Regions from separate parts of the Pseudomonas sp. AK-TSAG1-1 genome, predicted to be linked through region 2. Evidence: riboswitches for the same ligand, from Rfam matches in the RefSeq annotation. Region 2 holds a riboswitch; the other holds the start of a gene.

Region 1 (9,014 bases), 1.6 Mb from region 2:
AGTACGCCAGCCGGTCAGCAGCCAGGCACCGGAAGAGCGTGATCGCGCCACGCAGGCGGCGCTGGATACGCTGGTATTGCGTCTGACCGGCGACCCGAAGGCGCCGCAGAGCCCGGGGCTGGCGGCGATTCGCAAGGATCCGCAACAGATCATCAGTCAGTTTGGTTTTGATGCCGGGCCGCCGGAAGTGCTGAAAGTCGATTTCGACCCGGCTACCACCGAGCAGGCACTGCGTCGGGCGGGGCTGTCGTTGTGGGGCGCAAGCCGGCCTTCGATTCTGAGCTGGTGGCTGAACGATTCAACTGAAGGTTCAAGCCTGGTCGGTGACGGTCAGGCCGCCGCTGCGCCGTTGCGGGCGGCGGCCCAGCACCGAGGCTTGCCGCTGCGCTTGCCGCTGGCGGATCTGAGTGAACAGCTGGTGGCCACCGCGCCGGTGCTGGACGGCACCGATCCTGCGCCGTTGCACGGCGCTTCGGAACGATACGGCGCAGATGCCTTGCTGGCGGTGCATGCACACGAAGAGGGGGGGCAGTGGCAGGCCAAATGGCACCTGTGGCTGGGTGATCAGAAGGAGGCCGGCAGCGTGCAGGGCGCCGATCAGGCTGCCGTGGCCGATGCCGTGATGCTGGCGGTGGCCGAGCGTCTGGCGCCGCGGTTTGTTGCCAAGCCTGGGGTGTCGGGTCAACAGACCCTGGAAGTGCAGGGTATGAATCTGGAGCACTACGCCACGCTGCTGCGGTTACTCGAACCGTTCGGTGTGCGTCTGCAAAGTGTCGAGGGTGATCGCATCGTGTATCGGGTCAGCGGCAGCGCCGATCAGTTGCGTGCGCAATTGTCATTGGCGAAGTTGCAGGAATTGCCGGCTGAGGCGCCGGCACCGGTGGCGGCGCCACAACCGACGGTTGCCGGTGCTGCGCCGGTTGTCGCTGCAGCCCCGGCACCTTTGGCGCCATCGTTGCGGTTTCGCTGGTAAGTCTTTCCTTATATAGAAGCAGTAGGAGTGGTACATGGCTGATTCGCGGCGTTGGTTCTGGCTCGGTGGGGTAGTCCTGCTTTGCGCGTTTGTCTGGTTGCTGCACCCGATCCTCACGCCGTTTCTGGTGGCCTTGCTGCTGGCATATCTGTTCGATCCGCTGGTGGATCGTCTTGAGCGGCTCGGCCTGTCGCGCACTTGGGGAGTGATCGCGGTATTCGCCCTGTTCACGCTGATCGTCACAACCCTGTTGCTGGTGTTGGTGCCGATGCTCGCCAAGCAGTTGCTGCGTTTATATGAATTGGCGCCGCAGATGCTCGACTGGCTGCAGCACACCGCGTTGCCGTGGGCGCAGTCGAAGCTGGGTTTGTCGGATGGCTTCTGGAAGTTCGACAAGGTCAAGGCGGCGATCAGCGAACACATGGGCCAGACTACCGACATCGTCAGCGTGGTGTTGAGTCAGGCGACGGCTTCAAGTCTGGCGCTGATTGGCTGGCTGGCGAATCTGGTGCTGATTCCGGTCGTGAGTTTTTACCTGCTGCGCGACTGGGACTTGATGATGGCCAAGATCCGCAGCCTGTTGCCGCGTGATCGTGAGCAAACCATCGTCTCGCTGGCGGGTGAATGCCATGAGGTGCTCGGCGCGTTCGTGCGCGGACAATTGCTGGTCATGCTGGCGCTTGGTGTGATCTACGCCGCCGGCCTGATGATCGTTGGTCTGGAGCTGGGGCTATTGATCGGCCTGATCGCGGGGCTGGCGGCGATCGTGCCATACATGGGCTTCGTGATCGGGATTGGCGCGGCGCTGATTGCCGGGTTGTTCCAGTTCGGCGGCGATCTGTATCCGATGATCGGGATTGTCGCGGTGTTCATGGTGGGGCAGGCGCTGGAAGGCATGGTGCTGACGCCACTGCTGGTGGGTGACCGGATCGGTCTGCACCCGGTGGCGGTGATCTTCGCGATTCTGGCCGGTGGCGAGTTGTTCGGTTTTACCGGTGTCCTGCTGGCATTGCCGGTGGCGGCGGTGATCATGGTGCTGGTGCGTCACGTGCATGATTTGTACAAGGACTCCGATATCTACAGTGGAGTCGACGATCCCGAGTTGTAGTGTTCGCGCGGACGGCCCGGCATTGCGCCGGGTTGGCCCGTGTTTTGCGGTGGGTTTGCTCGGCATCGCGTCAGAGAAACTGTCATAAAACCAGCGCGTTAACGCAAACCTTTGATTTTGCTTGGAGTCTGTCGCATTGTGCGCTCAGCTTCACGGGTATAAACTTCGCAAACTTTACACAGAGGCCACTAACGGTTCCTTGAGAACTGTTCAGTCAGCATGAAACCGATTCAGCTGCCCCTAGGTGTGCGTCTGCGTGACGACGCCACCTTCATCAACTACTACCCAGGCGCCAATGCCGCTGCACTCGGCTATGTCGAGCGCCTATGCGAAGCCGACGCCGGCTGGACCGAAAGCCTGATCTACCTGTGGGGCAAGCATGGGGTAGGGCGTACGCATCTGTTGCAGGCGGCTTGCCTGCGGTTCGAACAGATGGGTGAACCGGCGGTATACCTGCCGCTGGCCGAGTTGATGGATCGCGGCATCGAAATTCTCGACAACCTTGAACAGTACGAACTGGTCTGCCTGGATGACCTGCAGGTGATTGCCGGCAAGCCGGACTGGGAAGAGGCGATGTTTCATCTGTTCAACCGTCTGCGTGACAGCGGTCGGCGCTTGCTGATCGCCGCGTCCACCTCGCCACGCGAGTTGCCGGTCAAGCTGGCCGACCTCAAATCGCGCCTGACCCTGGCGCTGATCTTCCAGATGCGTCCGCTCTCCGATGAAGACAAATTGCGCGCATTGCAATTGCGCGCTTCGCGTCGTGGTCTGCACCTGACCGATGAAGTCGGGCATTTTATTCTGACGCGTGGCACCCGCAGCATGAGTGCATTGTTCGACTTGCTCGAACAGCTCGATCAGGCTTCGTTGCAGGCACAACGCAAGCTGACAATTCCGTTTCTGAAAGAAACCCTTGGCTGGTAGTCAGCCCTTGAATTACGGGGCTTGCAGCAGGTTTCGACATATTTCAGGCGCCAGAAAATCCGCTTTTCCGCACAGGGTGCAGACCGCGTATCGATTCAAATGGGCTTAAGCGCTTAGATGTAAACGAGAAACCGGGAAGTCACAAAAAGATCGATTGAATTTGCAAATGAGGCCGATAGCGGGCATAGTCTCGGCTTCTTTACAACTTCAGCCACGGTCGTGCCCATGCTAAATCGCTTCGCACCCCTCGTGCCTCTCGCACTCGTCACCCTGTTGTTCGGTTGCGCTGCTCATTCTCCAGTTCAAGAGCAGCCTCAACAGGTTAAAAATTCTGCCACTGCCCAGTCTTCCGTTATTTATCAGGAAGAACTGGCCACCGAAAAAGAACTCGCCGATTTCAACGGCAAGAAGCCATACGAGCTTCCGGTTCTGGCCGACAGCATCCTTGAACGCGGCATGTCCCTGATCGGTACTCGTTACCGTTTCGGCGGTACCTCTGAAGCTGGTTTCGACTGCAGCGGTTTCATCGGTTACCTGTTCCGCGAAGAGGCCGGCATGAATCTGCCGCGCTCCACCCGCGAAATGATCAACGTGGATGCTCCTCTAGTCTCGCGCAGCAATCTGGAGCCGGGCGATCTGCTGTTCTTCGCCACCAACGGTCGTCGCGGTCGTGTGAGTCACGCCGGGATCTATCTGGGTGACAACCAGTTCATTCACTCCAGCAGTCGTCGTAGCGGCGGTGTTCGCATCGACAGCCTGGGTGACAGCTACTGGAGCAAGACTTTCATCGAAGCCAAACGCGCCCTCGCAATGGCACCGACTGTGGTCACCGCTCGCAAGTAATTCCCCGTTGTCGCCACGTCCGTGGCGACAAAAAAACGGCCACGGCAACGGAGTAGACCTAGACTTTACAAGGTGAAGTTAAAGTCTTACTTGAAGTTTGTCGTATAGCCGCTAGAATCCTGTATCTATATTGATGGCAAACCGCCTGCGTGCTCCGCAGGCGGTTTTGTTTTCTGTCCATCCGGCAGAGAAAGCCGCAGCCAGATCAGGGTGTTCTGTTTATGACGATGTCGGCCCGCCTTGCATTGATCTTCTTCGCAGCGCTGCTCAGCGCCTGCGCCAGTCGCACACCGCCGCCTGCGCCCGTCGTACGTGCCCCGGTAGTGTTCGGACCTTCCCAGTCGTTCTCGCCCGCCGCTGAAGACGTGCTGTTTCGCGCGCTCGGCCTGGTCGGCACGCCTTATCGCTGGGGCGGCAACACGCCGGATTCGGGTTTTGATTGCAGTGGTCTGATCGGTTTCGTTTACCGCGATGCGGCGGGTATCAATCTGCCGCGTTCGACGCGTGAACTGATCGTGATGCAGGCGCCGAATGTCGGCAAGGAAGGCTTGCAGACTGGCGACCTGATCTTCTTCGCCACCAACGGCGGCTCGCAAGTCAGCCATGCGGGGATCTACGTCGGAGAAGGGCGCTTCGTGCACGCGCCGGCAACCGGTGGCACGGTGAAGCTCGACAGCCTGTCGAAGGCGTACTGGCAGAAAGCGTATCTGAGCGCCAAACGGGTGTTGCAGCCTGAGCATCTGGCGCATAACCCGTAATTGCTGATGTTTTAAATGTGGGAGATTCTATGTTTGAGGGGAACCCTCAAACATAGAATCTCCCACATTTGTTATGTGCTGGACGCTAAATTATTTGGCGGACGACACCCGCCACACCTTGTTGCCCACATCGTCGGCCACCAGCAAACCGCCTTGCTGGTCGATCACCACGCCCACCGGGCGGCCCAGAGCGTTCTCGTCCTTGTCGAGGAAGCCAGTCAGCACATCGACCGGTGCTCCGTTCGGCTTGCCGGCGGCGAACGGTACGAAAATCACTTTATAGCCACTGTGCGGTTTGCGGTTCCATGAGCCATGCTGGCCAATGAACGCGCCTTCCTTGAATTGCGCCGGCAGGCTGTTGCCCTCGGCGAATGTCAGGCCCAGCGAGGCGGTGTGCGGGCCTACGGCGTAGTCCGGAGCAATGGCCTTGGCCACCAGATCGAGGTTTTGCGGTTTTACGCGCACATCCACATGCTGGCCGTAATAGCTGAAGGGCCAGCCATAGAAGCCGCCGTCCTTGACTGAGGTGATGTAGTCCGGCACCAGGTCGCTGCCGATCTCGTCACGCTCGTTGACCGCCGTCCACAGCGCGCCAGAGGTGGGCTCCCACGCGAGACCGTTGGGGTTGCGGATGCCCGAGGCGAAGATCCGGTGGTTGCCTGTGGCGCGATCCACTTCCCAGATCGCCGCGCGACCTTCCTCTTTATCCAAGCCGTTTTCGCCGACGTTGCTGTTCGAGCCAACGGTGACGTACAACTTGCTGCCGTCCTTGCTGGCGATGACGTTTTTGGTCCAGTGATGGTTCAGTGTGCCGCCTGGCAGGTCGGTGACTTTGATCGGCTGCGTCTTGATCTCGGTCGCGCCCGGCTCGTAGTGGAAGCGCAGCAAGCGATCAGTGTCGGCGACGTACAGATCGTTGCCGACCAGCGTCATGCCGAACGGCGAATTGAGATTCTGCAGAAAAACCGTGCGGGTCTCGGCCACGCCGTCGTGGTCGGCATCGCGCAGCAGGGTGATGCGATTCGGGCTCGGCACGCCGGCGCCAGCCTTGCCCATGACTTTCTTCATTACCCAGCCACGAATGCCACTGCTGTCGTCAGGCTTTGGCGGAGCATTGGTTTCCGCCACCAGCACGTCACCGTTGGGCAGCACGTAGAGCCAGCGCGGATGGTCGAGGCCTTCGGCAAATGCAGCGACTTGCGTACCAGCCACTGCGGTCGGTTTGCCGCCCGCAGGCCAGCCGATCGCCGGGGCGATGTTCACCGTCGGAATCAGGGTCTTGTTGGGTTCGGGCAGCTTCGGTGACGGGCCGGTGCCGTCGGAAACTTGCAGGCTGGAGGATTCACCGCAGGCGGCGAGCCCTCCGGCGAGGGCGATGAGGAGAGCGAGTTGGGTTTTGCGCATTACTGATCTTCCCTATGAATGCATGCCTAATCATAGAGGAGCCTGCGCACCCGATGGTTCAACCGCTCAGCCACGGGCCTCTTTGAACAGCACGGCGATTCCGGGGTGATAGTTGCCCGCTTCGCTGCGCAACTTGCGGTAGGCGTAGGGGAAATACCAGGCGACCGCGCAGCAGTGTTCCTTTTGCAGGTCGTCGACCATGTCCTGCAGCTCTTCGGGGCTGGCGCTGTGCTGGGCTTTTTGCGGCGCGACGAACAGGCAACCGAGTTTGAGGTCGCTGGCGAAGCTGATGCGTTTGGCGTCGCTGGTGATTTCCAGCAGGGCCTGGGTCAGGTTGAGGTTGCTGACTCGCGGCCAGCGCTGCGTGGCCTGGATGTAGGCGCGGTCTTCGGCGCCGGCGAGGAACAGGTGAGCGCGGGCATTGCGCTCGCCGTCCTCGTTCTGCTTGCGGGTGGCGGTGTCGCAAAGGGTCACCAGTTCGGCCATCCATGCCGCAGCGGAGAGCAATCCGAGATTGGCTTTCTCGTCATGCCAGTAAGGCGTGTCGTTGTCGCCGCGCACGGCGTTGTAGCGGTCGATACAGTCAAACCAGCGTTCAAGCACCGGGCGCAGGAACTCCAGGCGCGGGTTGCTGATGATCATGCCTTGCATCGTAATCATCCTTATTGTTGTGATGGGCTTTTTCGAGAAAAGCATGGCTCTTTGATATCACTTGTATCAGTGTGGCACAAGATTGGCGCCAGATAATTGATCGGCGGCAGTTATTCGCCCGACGGCCGCCTCTTTAATTGACGCTCCACCCCCAACCCTCTAACCTTCGCGGCTTGTTTCAGGTGCTCTGTGACGTGTGTCGACAGAGTGAAACAGGGAAGCCGGTGAGGGTTGTCTTCAGGCGAAGAACGATCGCGATCCCGGCGCTGCCCCCGCAACGGTAAATGAGTGAAAGCTGCGCATTGAGCCACTGTGTCGACAGACGCGGGAAGGCGCGCAGCCGGCGATTCGCCGCTCATGAGCCCGGAGACCGGCCTGATCCATCCAGCGGCATCACGGTGGGCGATGCCAGGCTTTTTGCCGTCTATTCTTGTGCCTGCCCGCCGTTATCCAGCCTCAACGGAGAGCTCCCCCATGACCGATTCCCCCGAGCGTGACGAACGCCATCTGGCGCGTATGCAGCGCAAAAAAGCCGTGATCGACGAACGCATCGCCAATTCGCCCGACGAGTGCGGCCTGGTGCTGGTGCTGACCGGCAATGGCAAAGGCAAAAGCAGCTCGGCGTTCGGCATGCTTGCCCGCGCCATGGGCCACGGCATGCAGTGCGGCGTGGTGCAGTTCATCAAGGGGCGCAACAGCACCGGCGAAGAACTGTTCTTCCGGCGCTTCCCCGAGCAAGTGCGCTTTCACGTGATGGGCGAGGGCTTCACCTGGGAAACCCAGGACCGGCAGCGTGACATTGCTGCCGCCGAAGCCGCGTGGGCAGTCTCCCGCGAGCTGCTGCGCGATCCGTCGATCGGTCTGGTGGTGCTGGATGAACTGAACATCGCCCTCAAGCATGGCTACCTCGACCTGGATCAGGTGCTCAGCGATTTGCAGGCGCGTCCGCCAATGCAGCACGTGATCGTCACCGGTCGTGCGGCCAAGCCGGAAATGATCGAGATGGGTGACACCGTCACCGAAATGGGCATGCTCAAACACGCCTTTCAGGCAGGCATCAAAGCGCAGAAAGGCGTCGAACTTTGAATCAACCACGTCACTGCCCGGCGGTGCTGATTGCCGCGCCGGCCTCCGGTCAGGGCAAGACCACCGTCACCGCCGCACTCGCGCGTTTGCATCGCAATCAGGGGCGCAAGGTGCGCGTCTTCAAATGTGGCCCGGACTTCCTCGACCCGATGATTCTCGAGCGCGCCAGCGGTGCGCCGGTGTATCAACTGGACATGTGGATGGTCGGCGAGCAGGAAAGCCGGCGTCTGTTGTGGGAGGCCGCCGCCGAGGCGGATCTGATTCTGATCGAAGGCGTGATGGGCCTGTTCGACGGTACGCCTTCGAGTGCCGATCTGGCGCGACACTTTGGTGTGCCGGTGCTCGGGGTGATCGACGGTACTGCGATGGCCCAGACCTTTGGCGCCCTGGCGCTGGGGCTGGCGCGCTATCAGCCGGACTTGCCGTTTGCCGGCGTGCTCGCCAACCGCGTCGGCACCTTGCGTCACGCGCAACTGCTCGAGGGCAGCCTCACCGAAGGCTTGCGCTGGTACGGTGCGCTGTCCCGCGAAACGGGGATCGAGTTGCCGAGCCGCCATCTCGGACTGGTGCAAGCCAGTGAACTGAATGACCTGGATTTACGTCTCGACGCGGCCGCCGAAGCTTTGGCCAGCAGTTGCGAGGTAGCGCTGCCACCGGCCGTGGAATTCGCCGCGCCTGAAGTGATCCCCGCTGAACCGTTGCTCGCAGGTGTGCGCATTGCTGTCGCACGCGATGAAGCCTTTGCCTTCACCTACGGCGCCAGCCTCGACTTGCTGCGCGCGATGGGCGCCGAGTTGAGCTTCTTCTCGCCGATTCGCGATACGCAGTTGCCTGAGGCTGACAGCCTGTATCTGCCGGGCGGTTATCCGGAATTGCACCATGTCGCGTTGGCGCAAAATACTGCGATGCTTGAGGCGATCCGTGCGCACCACGCCGCCGGCAAACCATTGCTCGCCGAGTGTGGCGGCATGCTCTATCTACTCGATTCGTTGACTGACGTCGAAGGCGCCCGCGCTGAGCTGGTCGGGCTGCTGCGCGGTGATGCGGTGATGCAAAAGCGTCTGGCAGCACTGGCGCTGCAAGCGGTGGATCTGCCGGAAGGTTCGTTGCGCGGCCACACCTATCACCATTCCCTGACCACCACTGAACTGACGCCGATTGCCCGGGGCCTGAGCCCCAATGGCGGGCGCGGAGCGGAGGCGGTGTATCGCGAGGGACGGATGACGGCGTCGTACGTGCACTTTTATTTTCCGTCGAATCCGACTGC
Region 2 (9,014 bases):
CAAAATGCCGAGCAGGCCCTCAGTCGCTTGACCTCGCGTCCAGCGGCCGGTCTGAAAGTGATCGATCAATTGCCCGAAGCCACCATGCTGCGCATCGAAACCCGCAGCGGCACACGTGAGGTCTACAGCCTGCTGCGCAACCGTGCGCATAGCAACGTGGCGTTCCTGCTGGGTGAGTCGCTGCGCTATCAACCGGGACTCGACACCTTGACGATTTATCCGGGCGTGCTCAGCAGTTATCCGAACTTCATATTCAACATTCCGGCCGAGCAAGTACCGGAGTTTGTCGAGGCAATGGAAAACGCCAAGGATGCCGAGCGCTTCGAGAAAATCGTCGAACGCTGGGGGATTCGCCGCAGTCATCCGCAATTCTGGTTCTATTTTCACGACCTGAGCCAATACATCCACGAAACCGACCCGGTGGAAGAGGGCGTGCTGGACATGAACCGCTACGAGAATCTTTGATCGTTTGAGACGGACCTGCTGTCCCAATTCTTGGCAACACCGCAAATCTCAACTGTGGAGCGGTTTCGCTCGCGAAGGTGTCAGCTCATTCGAAATGGATGTCGCCTGACACAGCGCATTCGCGAGCAAGCCCGCTCCCACAGGGGGCAGTGGTGTTTCAGGAGTCGTGGACAGGAGCGCTCAATGTTGATTTCAGTGCAGGCCCTGCGGGCGCTTGCCGCGTGGACGGTGGTCTGTCACCACTTCATGCAGATTTTCTTCGACTTCAAGGCGCGCGGCCCGATTGGTCAGTTGTTCATCGACAAAGGCGCAGTCGGGGTCGACATCTTTTTTGTCATCAGCGGCCTGGTGATCTTCTTGTCCACCGAGGACAAGCGCCTGCGGCCGGGGCAATTTCTGCTGTACCGCCTGTCGCGCATCGTGCCGGCGTACTGGCTTTACACGCTGCTGATGGCGCTGCTGGTGCTGGTCGCCGGGCAGGTGTTGCCGGATCAGAGGCTGGACGTCGGGCATCTGCTGCTGTCGCTGTTGTTCATCCCGGCGCAGAACCCCGGCGGGTACGGGATCTACCCGACCCTGAATGTCGGCTGGACCCTCAATTACGAAATTCTGTTCTACGTGCTGTTCGCCTGTGCGCTGGTGTTCCGTTGGCAGGTGCGTCTGCTGGTGGTCGCAGCGTTGCTGTTTGCTACTTGCCAGGCGTTTGGCTGGGTCAGCGAGTTCTATCGTTCGGACATCGTTTACGAGTTCTTGCTGGGGATCGGCATCGGCATCCTGTACCGCCGGGGCTGGATTGGCCCGGGCCTGTGGTTGCCGTTGCTGGGAATTGGCGCCGCGTTGATGGCAATCTATTGCCTGACGCCGGCGCCACGACTGTTGAACTGGGGGCTGGCGAGTGCGGTGCTGGTGATGGCCTGCATGGCGCTGGAACGTTATGTCGAGCGCAATCGGCTACTCAAGCTGCTGGGCGATTGTTCGTATTCGGTGTATCTGATGCACGTGCTGGTGCTGTCGGCCGGTGGTTTTATCGCGCGACATTATGGAATCAGTCCGTACCTGATGTTCGTCGTCTGCGCTGTGGCCATTGGCGCAGGGTCCTGGTTGAGCTACGAATGGGTGGAAAAACGCAGCTATCAGTGGCTTAAAGCGCGGATCGATGGCGAACCTGTTGCTCAATCGGATTCCCAGCTTTCCCGACAAAAATACTAGGACTTTGTGCGGCGCGATGATTGGCGTAAACTGCGCCCAAGCCTGCGAGGAGTTTCCATGACCGCTATTACCATTACCGACGCCGCCCACGATTACCTGGCCGATCTGCTCTCCAAGCAGAACACCCCGGGCATCGGCATCCGCGTCTTCATCACCCAGCCTGGCACCCAGTACGCCGAAACCTGCATTGCCTACTGCAAGCCGGGCGAAGAAAAACCTGAAGATACCGCGCTGGGGCTGAAAAGCTTCACCGCCTACATCGACTCGTTCAGCGAAGCGTTCCTTGACGATGCCGTCGTCGACTACGCCACCGACCGCATGGGTGGTCAACTGACCATCAAGGCGCCAAACGCCAAAGTGCCGATGGTCAACGCCGACAGCCCGGTCAACGAGCGCATCAACTACTACCTGCAAACCGAGATCAACCCGGGGCTGGCCAGCCACGGCGGTCAGGTCAGCCTGATCGATGTGGTCGAGGACGGCATCGCCGTGCTCCAGTTCGGCGGTGGATGCCAAGGCTGCGGCCAGGCCGACGTGACCCTGAAGGAAGGTATCGAGCGCACTCTGCTCGAGCGTATTCCTGAACTAAAGGGTGTGCGCGACGTGACCGACCACACGCAGAAAGAAAACGCCTACTACTAAGGTGTTCGCTGCGGACATAAAAAACGGCGCCCCGTGAGCGCCGTTTTTTTTGCGTGAAATTCAATCACGCCTTCGCGATCAAGCCCGCCCCCACATGTGATCGCATTGCAAATGTGGGGGCGGGCTGGCTTGCGAAAGGGCCGTCATGGGCGATAAAGATGCGCATGCCCCGCGCGATACAGCGATGACTCGCTGAACACCTCACTGCCCAGCACTCGTCCAACCAGAATCAACGCCGTGCGCCGAAACCCCTTGGCCTGCACCTTCGCGGCAATATCCTCCAGTGTCCCCACCACCCAGTCCTGATCCGGCCAAGTCGCGCGGTGAATCACCGCAATCGGGCAATCCGCGCCGTAATGCGGCAGCAGTTCGGCGATGATTTTCTCCAGGTGATTGACCCCCAGATGAATCGCCATGGTCGCGCCATGCTGCGCCAGATTCCCCAGTTCTTCGCCGGCCGGCATTGCAGTCTTGTCGGCGTAACGGGTCAGAATCACGCTTTGCGAGATGTCCGGAAGGGTCAGTTCTGCACCCAGCAGTGCCGCGCACGCCGCCGTTGCGGTAACGCCAGGGATGATTTCGAACGCAATATTCAACTCACGCAAATAGCGAATCTGCTCGCCAATCGCGCCATACAGGCTCGGATCGCCGGAGTGCACCCGTGCCACATCCTGCCCCTTGGCGTGGGCGGATTTGATCAATTCGATGATCTGCTCCAAGTGCAATTCGGCGCTGTTGACCACGATTTCGGCCTGATGCCCCTCCAGCACAGCGGTCGGGACCAGCGAGCCTGCGTAGATGATCACAGGGCAGCTGCGAATCAGTCGCTGGCCTTTGACAGTGATCAATTCCGGGTCGCCGGGGCCGGCGCCGATGAAGTAGACGGTCATGAAGAAATCCTGTGAAAAACGGGGCAGGGCAAGGCTTCAGATGAAGATTGCTCATGATCAAAGAGGGGGATTATCGGGATTTTACGCAGCGCCGGCCAATGCCAACGTGGCCTGGGCGTATTTTTGCCGGGAAATCAGCAGTTTTGCCGGCGCCTGAATCAGCTGTTCGGCGAGGGCCAGCGCAGCACTTTCGGCAACGCCGTAGCATCCGGTACGTTCGTAGGCGATCTGTGAATGATGGCTCAGACGCTGCTGATAACTCGCCAGTTCTACGCTGCTGAAATACAACAGCGGCAGTGCCAGTTGGGCGGCGAGTTCCTGTAAACCGGGCTCATCACGCTTCAAGTCGATACTGGCCAGGGCCTTGACCGCTAAAAGGTCGATGCGATGCGCCTGCAAGGCCTGGTCGAGCAACGCGCGCAGCGTGCTGGCCGGGCAGCCGCGCTGGCAGCCCAGGCCGACCACGAAGGTCGGCGCTGCGCTGTCATCGGTCATGCGTGGTACTGACCATCGCTTTTGCGGCGGAACAACCAGGCGCTGATCAGGCCCAAAGCCAGCCAGAACGCCACGTTGGTCAACTGCGAAGCGATTTTGAACTGAGCTTCCAGCGCCTCGGGTGCCAGCATCGAATGCACCTCCGGCTGCGGGGCGCCGATCACATGCGGTACGGCCAGGATTGCCACGCCCAGCAGCTTCATCAGCCAGTGACGGCTGAACACGATCAGGGCCAGGCCGACAGCGGTCGAGGCGGCCGTGCCGATCCACCACATCTGGCGCGAAGCCAGATCGGCTGCAGCGGTACCCGGCAGTTCAGGCGGCAGGCCGAGGGTCGGTGCAAGCACGAAGGTCGCGTAACCGGCCAGGCCCCAGAGCAGGCCTTGCGAGGTTTTGGTCGGTGCACGCAGGGTGTAAAGGCCCGCGAGCATCAGGGCGAAACCGACGGCCACCACCAGATTGCCTCCGGTGGTCGAGACTACGCGCTGCCAGCCGTCTTCCGGCTCCCAGGCTTGTGCGTCGTGGGTGTGCCCGGCCATGGCGCCTTCGGCATGTTCATGAACGGCGACAGGTTCGGCTTTTTCGAAGGTTTCCGCCTGCAGAATCAACGGCGAGACCCAGAAACTTTGCAACAGGGTGAGGAGCAGGGCAGCCAGCAGGCCGGTGAACCCTGCGGTTTGCGCAATTCGCTTGATCATGTCGAAAGGTCTCAGTGGCACGGAAACGCGGCGCTGTGGCGGGTATCGTGGGCGGCGTTGTGCACCGCTTCGATGTGCGAGAAACCGGCGAAGTAGACGAGGCTGGCACCCAGGATCGAGGCAAAGATCGCCGCAGTCAGGCGTTGGCTCAACGTGGCGGTGCTGGAGATTTTATCGGTGTTGCTGCCGGTGCTGCTGATGATCGACATGGCGCTTCCCTCTGGAGTGTCAGCGGGTGAATAGAGCGCATGAAGACCCCTGCGAGTCGGGCACGCAGAGGTTCGAACAGCGCCCGCCCACCGCGGGTTTGTTATGTTCAGCGACGCACAATGCGCACTGTGTGTTGCGGGCCGGTCTCCGGGCTCACGAGGGGTTGGCGTCAGGCCGACCTGCAAGCATCACCTTCCCATGCCGTACTGGCACAGTGGATCTGACGCTTCGCTCGCTTACCGTTGCGGGGGCAGCACCGGACTGACATGGGCTTGAGTAAAGCACATGATTCACCGGTTTCCCGTTTCACCCTGTGAAGGGCACCCGTAACAAGTTGTGTAGGAGACCATGGGTTGGGGAATTTAGTCAATTTTGTGGGTGGATCCGGTGCTGCGGTAACGGCCGCTTAGGGTTCCGCCCTGACGGCGGGTCACTTTTGGCAAACGCCCCAAAAGTAACCAAAAGGTCTATGCCCTGACGTTCGGCCCTCGCCTAGGCTCGGGTTCCTTCGCTCCGGGATTGATCCTGGGGCATCGCCTACGGTTTGCTTCGCTGCACCTCCTCTCGATGTGTTTGGCTGCGCCAAACGGTCGCTGCGCTCCCACCCCCGGATCAATCCCTCCACTCAGCCTGCCGGCGGGTCTTGAGATCAAAAGCTTTACTCGAGCTAACGCTCATCGTGTTGAGTGGGGCGGCTTCGCCGCATGGGGGGCACGAATTAAAATTGTGGGAGCTGGCCTGCCAGCGATGGCGGCCTCACGGCCGACCAATCTTTAACTGAGCACACCCGATCCCACTGTGGGAGCGGGCTTGCTCGCGAAGGCGGTCCGCCAACCAACTAACTCCAACTGAACACACCTAATCCCCTGTGGGAACTGCCGAAGGCTGTGATCTTTTGATCTGGATCTGGATCTGGATCTGGATCTGGATCTGGATCTGGATCTGGCTCCGGCTTTTGATGTTGCCTTTGATCTCAAAGCCCCATCGGCAGGCCGAGCGAAGGTGTCCATCAGGGGGGAGGCGCGCAGCGCCATGCGGCGAAGCCGCATACATCGAGAGGAGGTGCAGCGAAGCAAACCGTAGGCGATGCCCCCTGATGGACACCGTAGCGAGGGAACACTGAGCCTAGGCGAAGTGCCGTACGCCGGGGCAAAGCCTTTTGGTTCCTTTTTGGCGTTTGAAAAAGGGACTCGCTGTAAGAGCGAAACCGCCAGCGGCAGCACCCGAAGCAACGGATATGCCCCCAATCCCAAAATCCACCAACCATTGACCCATCCCAATACCCTGCGTAGCCTTGCGCTTTCGAGGTTCTTCGGCCCACGCCGAAGCTAAGAAGGGAACGCGGTCCAAGCCGCGGCTGCCCCCGCAACTGTGAACGGTGCTGTTCGCTGCCACGCCACTGCCAACTCAATCCAGAGCCAGCGGGAAGGCGCAGCGAATGCCAGGCCCAAAGCCTGAACACCGTCAGCCAGGAGACCTGCCTCGTGACAGATTTCTCACTACAACCGGGCGGGGTGATCCGGTGGCGAATTCTTCCGCGCGCTCGGTCGCAGCGGATCTCGTCCCGTATGCCCGCCACCTTGCCAAAGGGCATCCGATGAAAACACTGGCCAAACTCCCTGTCACCATCGTCACCGGTTTCCTCGGCTCGGGCAAAACCACCTTGCTGCGACACATGCTCGACAACGCTCAGGGCCGCCGCATCGCGGTGATCGTCAACGAGTTCGGCGAACTGGGCATCGACGGTGAAATCCTCAAGCAATGCACCATCGGCTGCACCGAAGAAGAAGCCACCGGCCGCGTCTACGAACTGGCCAACGGCTGCCTGTGCTGCACGGTGCAGGAAGAATTCTTCCCGGTGATGCGCGAACTGGTCGCCCGTCGCGGTGATCTCGACCACATCCTGATCGAAACCTCCGGTCTGGCCCTGCCGAAACCGCTGGTCCAAGCTTTCCAGTGGCCGGAAATCCGCAGTGCCTGCACCGTTGACGCGGTGATTACCGTGGTCGACAGCCCGGCGGTGGCTGCCGGCACCTTCGCCGCGTTTCCGGATCAGGTCGATGCCCAGCGCAAACTCGACCCGAACCTTGATCACGAGTCGCCGCTGCACGAACTGTTCGCCGACCAACTGGCCAGCGCCGATCTGGTGATCCTTAACAAGGCCGACCAGACCAGCCCTGAAGACCTCGCTCGCGTACGTCTGGAAGTCGCTGAAGAGCTGCCGCCAGCGGTGAAAATCATCGAAGCCAGCAACGGCCGTCTGCCACTGGACGTGTTGATTGGCCTTGGCGCGGGTTCCGAAGAGCACATCGACAGCCGCCACAGCCATCACGATCACCACCACGACGGTGATGACGACCACGATGACCACGATCATGACGCTTTCGATTCGATCTCCATCGAACTGCCGCAAGCCGATGAAAGCTTGCTGCTCGATGCACTGACGCAGCTGGTGGTTCAGCACGGCATTCTGCGCGTCAAAGGCTTCGCGGCGATCCCGAACAAGCCGATGCGCCTGCTGATTCAAGGCGTGGGCACGCGTTTCGACAAGCACTTCGACCGTCAGTGGGGCACCGATGAAGCGCGCGTCACGCGCCTGGTGCTGATCGGCCAGGAACTCGACGCCGCGCAACTCGAAGCGCAACTGCGCGCCGCGCTCAGCGTTTAAGCCATGCACCTGCTCAGGACCCAGCCCGGCGGTTTCGTGTCGGATGACAATATTGCCGACCTTGGACAAACCCCCGCCGAGCTGGTGATCCTGTGCAGCGGCGATTCCAGCCTGGCGCTGCTCGCCGAAGCTGCGCAGCAATTGCCCGAGGATTACCCGAGTCTGCGCCTGGCCAATCCCATGCAGGTGCAGAATCACGCTTCGGTCGATCTGTATGTCGATGAGGTGCTGCGTCACGCCAAGGTGATCCTGATTTCGTTGCACGGCGGCATTGCCTATTGGCGTTATGGCGTCGAGCGGCTGGTGGAGCTGGCTGAGCGCGGTGTGCAGGTGATTCTGGTGCCTGGCGATGACCGTCCCGACCCTGAACTCAGCGACTTGAGCACCGTGCCCGCCGAGGATCGCGACCGCCTCTGGCAGTTCCTGCGTCAGGGCGGCATGGGCAATGCGCTGGACTTCTTCCATTGCCTGGCCAACCGCTGGCTGGCGCGGGACTACGCCTGGGACGAGCCGCAAGCGCTGCCGCGTACGGCGATTTACCAGCCACAGAAAAACTCCGCTGCGCTGAGCGACTGGCAAGCCGAATGGCTGCCCGGTCAACCGGTCGCGGCGGTGTTGTTTTATCGCTCGCATTTGCAGGCGGCCAACACTGCGTTCATCGATGTGTTCTGCCAGCGCTTGCAGGCGGCGGGGCTCAATCCGCTGCCAATCGCAGTTGCCAGTCTGAAAGAGCCGGGCTGCCTGAGCGTGGTCGAGGATTGGCTGGACGAGGTCGAGGCGGCGGTGATTCTCAACACCACCGGGTTCGCGCAATCCAGCCCGGAAGCCCCACATCTGCGGCCGTTCCGGCGCAATATTCCGGTGATTCAGGCGATCTGCGCGCAGGACAACGAGCCTGGCTGGCGCGACAGCGAGCAGGGCCTCGGACCACGCGATCTGGCGATGCACATCGCCTTGCCGGAACTCGACGGGCGCATCATCAGCCGGCCGATCAGCTTCAAGGATCTGGCCTGGCGCAGTGAGCGCAGTCAGTCCGACGTGGTCTGCTACCGGGCGCAACCGGAGCGCATGGATTTCGTCGCCGAACTGGCCCGGCGCTGGAGCGATCTGGCGCGGGTGCCGAACGCGGAAAAACGCATCGCACTGATCCTCGCCAACTACCCGACCCGCGACGGTCGTATCGGCAACGGTGTCGGCCTCGACACCCCGGCCGCGGCTTTGAATATCTTGCGTGCGTTGCAGGCTGAAGGCTTTCCGCTGACGGCTCAGTTGCCGGACAGCGGCACTGCGCTGATCCAGCAATTGCTCGGTGGCGTCAGCAACGACCTCGACAGCATCGATTTGCGCCCGTGCCAGCAAAGCCTGGCGATGGACGCTTATCTGGCGATGTTCAATGCACTGCCGCAAGCCAATCGTGCGGCAGTGCTGGAACGTTGGGGCGCTCCGCAAGACGATCCGATGTGCCGTGACGGGCGGATGATGATCGCCGGTCTGCGCTTTGGCCTGACCTTTGTCGGCATTCAACCGGCGCGCGGTTATCAGGTCGATCCGAGTGCGGTGTATCACGACCCGGATCTGGTGCCGCCCCACGGCTATCTGGCGTTCTACTTCTGGCTGCGCAACACCTACGGCGCGCACGCGGTGATTCACGTCGGCAAGCACGGTAACCTCGAATGGCTGCCGGGCAAGGGCGTCGGCCTTTCGCAAAACTGCTGGCCGGACGCGCTGCTCGGGCCG

The links. Region 2 has a riboswitch for cobalamin ahead of AC1UK9_RS15410 (CbtB domain-containing protein). Riboswitches for the same ligand answer to the same signal wherever they lie in the genome.
Region 1: linked by a shared signal. The riboswitch ahead of cobO (cob(I)yrinic acid a,c-diamide adenosyltransferase) and the one ahead of AC1UK9_RS15410 (CbtB domain-containing protein) in region 2 are both predicted to bind cobalamin.

Annotation. Positions count from the first base shown of each region.
Region 1 is NZ_CM165965.1:1,894,592-1,903,605, forward strand. It holds gene AC1UK9_RS08665 (DUF2066 domain-containing protein) at 1-973, shown strand, start outside; gene AC1UK9_RS08670 (AI-2E family transporter) at 1,008-2,081, shown strand; gene hda (DnaA regulatory inactivator Hda) at 2,301-3,005, shown strand; gene AC1UK9_RS08680 (C40 family peptidase) at 3,231-3,848, shown strand; gene AC1UK9_RS08685 (C40 family peptidase) at 4,070-4,606, shown strand; gene AC1UK9_RS08690 (PQQ-dependent sugar dehydrogenase) at 4,697-6,010, opposite strand; gene AC1UK9_RS08695 (hypothetical protein) at 6,077-6,661, opposite strand; cobalamin riboswitch at 6,825-7,054, shown strand; gene cobO (cob(I)yrinic acid a,c-diamide adenosyltransferase) at 7,136-7,747, shown strand; gene AC1UK9_RS08705 (cobyrinic acid a,c-diamide synthase CobB) at 7,744-9,014, shown strand, end outside.
Region 2 is NZ_CM165965.1:3,483,036-3,492,049, reverse strand. It holds gene AC1UK9_RS15440 (fatty acid cis/trans isomerase) at 1-465, shown strand, start outside; gene AC1UK9_RS15435 (acyltransferase family protein) at 649-1,674, shown strand; gene nfuA (Fe-S biogenesis protein NfuA) at 1,732-2,316, shown strand; gene cobM (precorrin-4 C(11)-methyltransferase) at 2,460-3,206, opposite strand; gene AC1UK9_RS15420 (cobalamin biosynthesis protein) at 3,288-3,701, opposite strand; gene AC1UK9_RS15415 (CbtA family protein) at 3,698-4,399, opposite strand; gene AC1UK9_RS15410 (CbtB domain-containing protein) at 4,411-4,608, opposite strand; cobalamin riboswitch at 4,731-4,952, opposite strand; cobalamin riboswitch at 5,898-6,108, shown strand; gene cobW (cobalamin biosynthesis protein CobW) at 6,207-7,277, shown strand; gene cobN (cobaltochelatase subunit CobN) at 7,281-9,014, shown strand, end outside.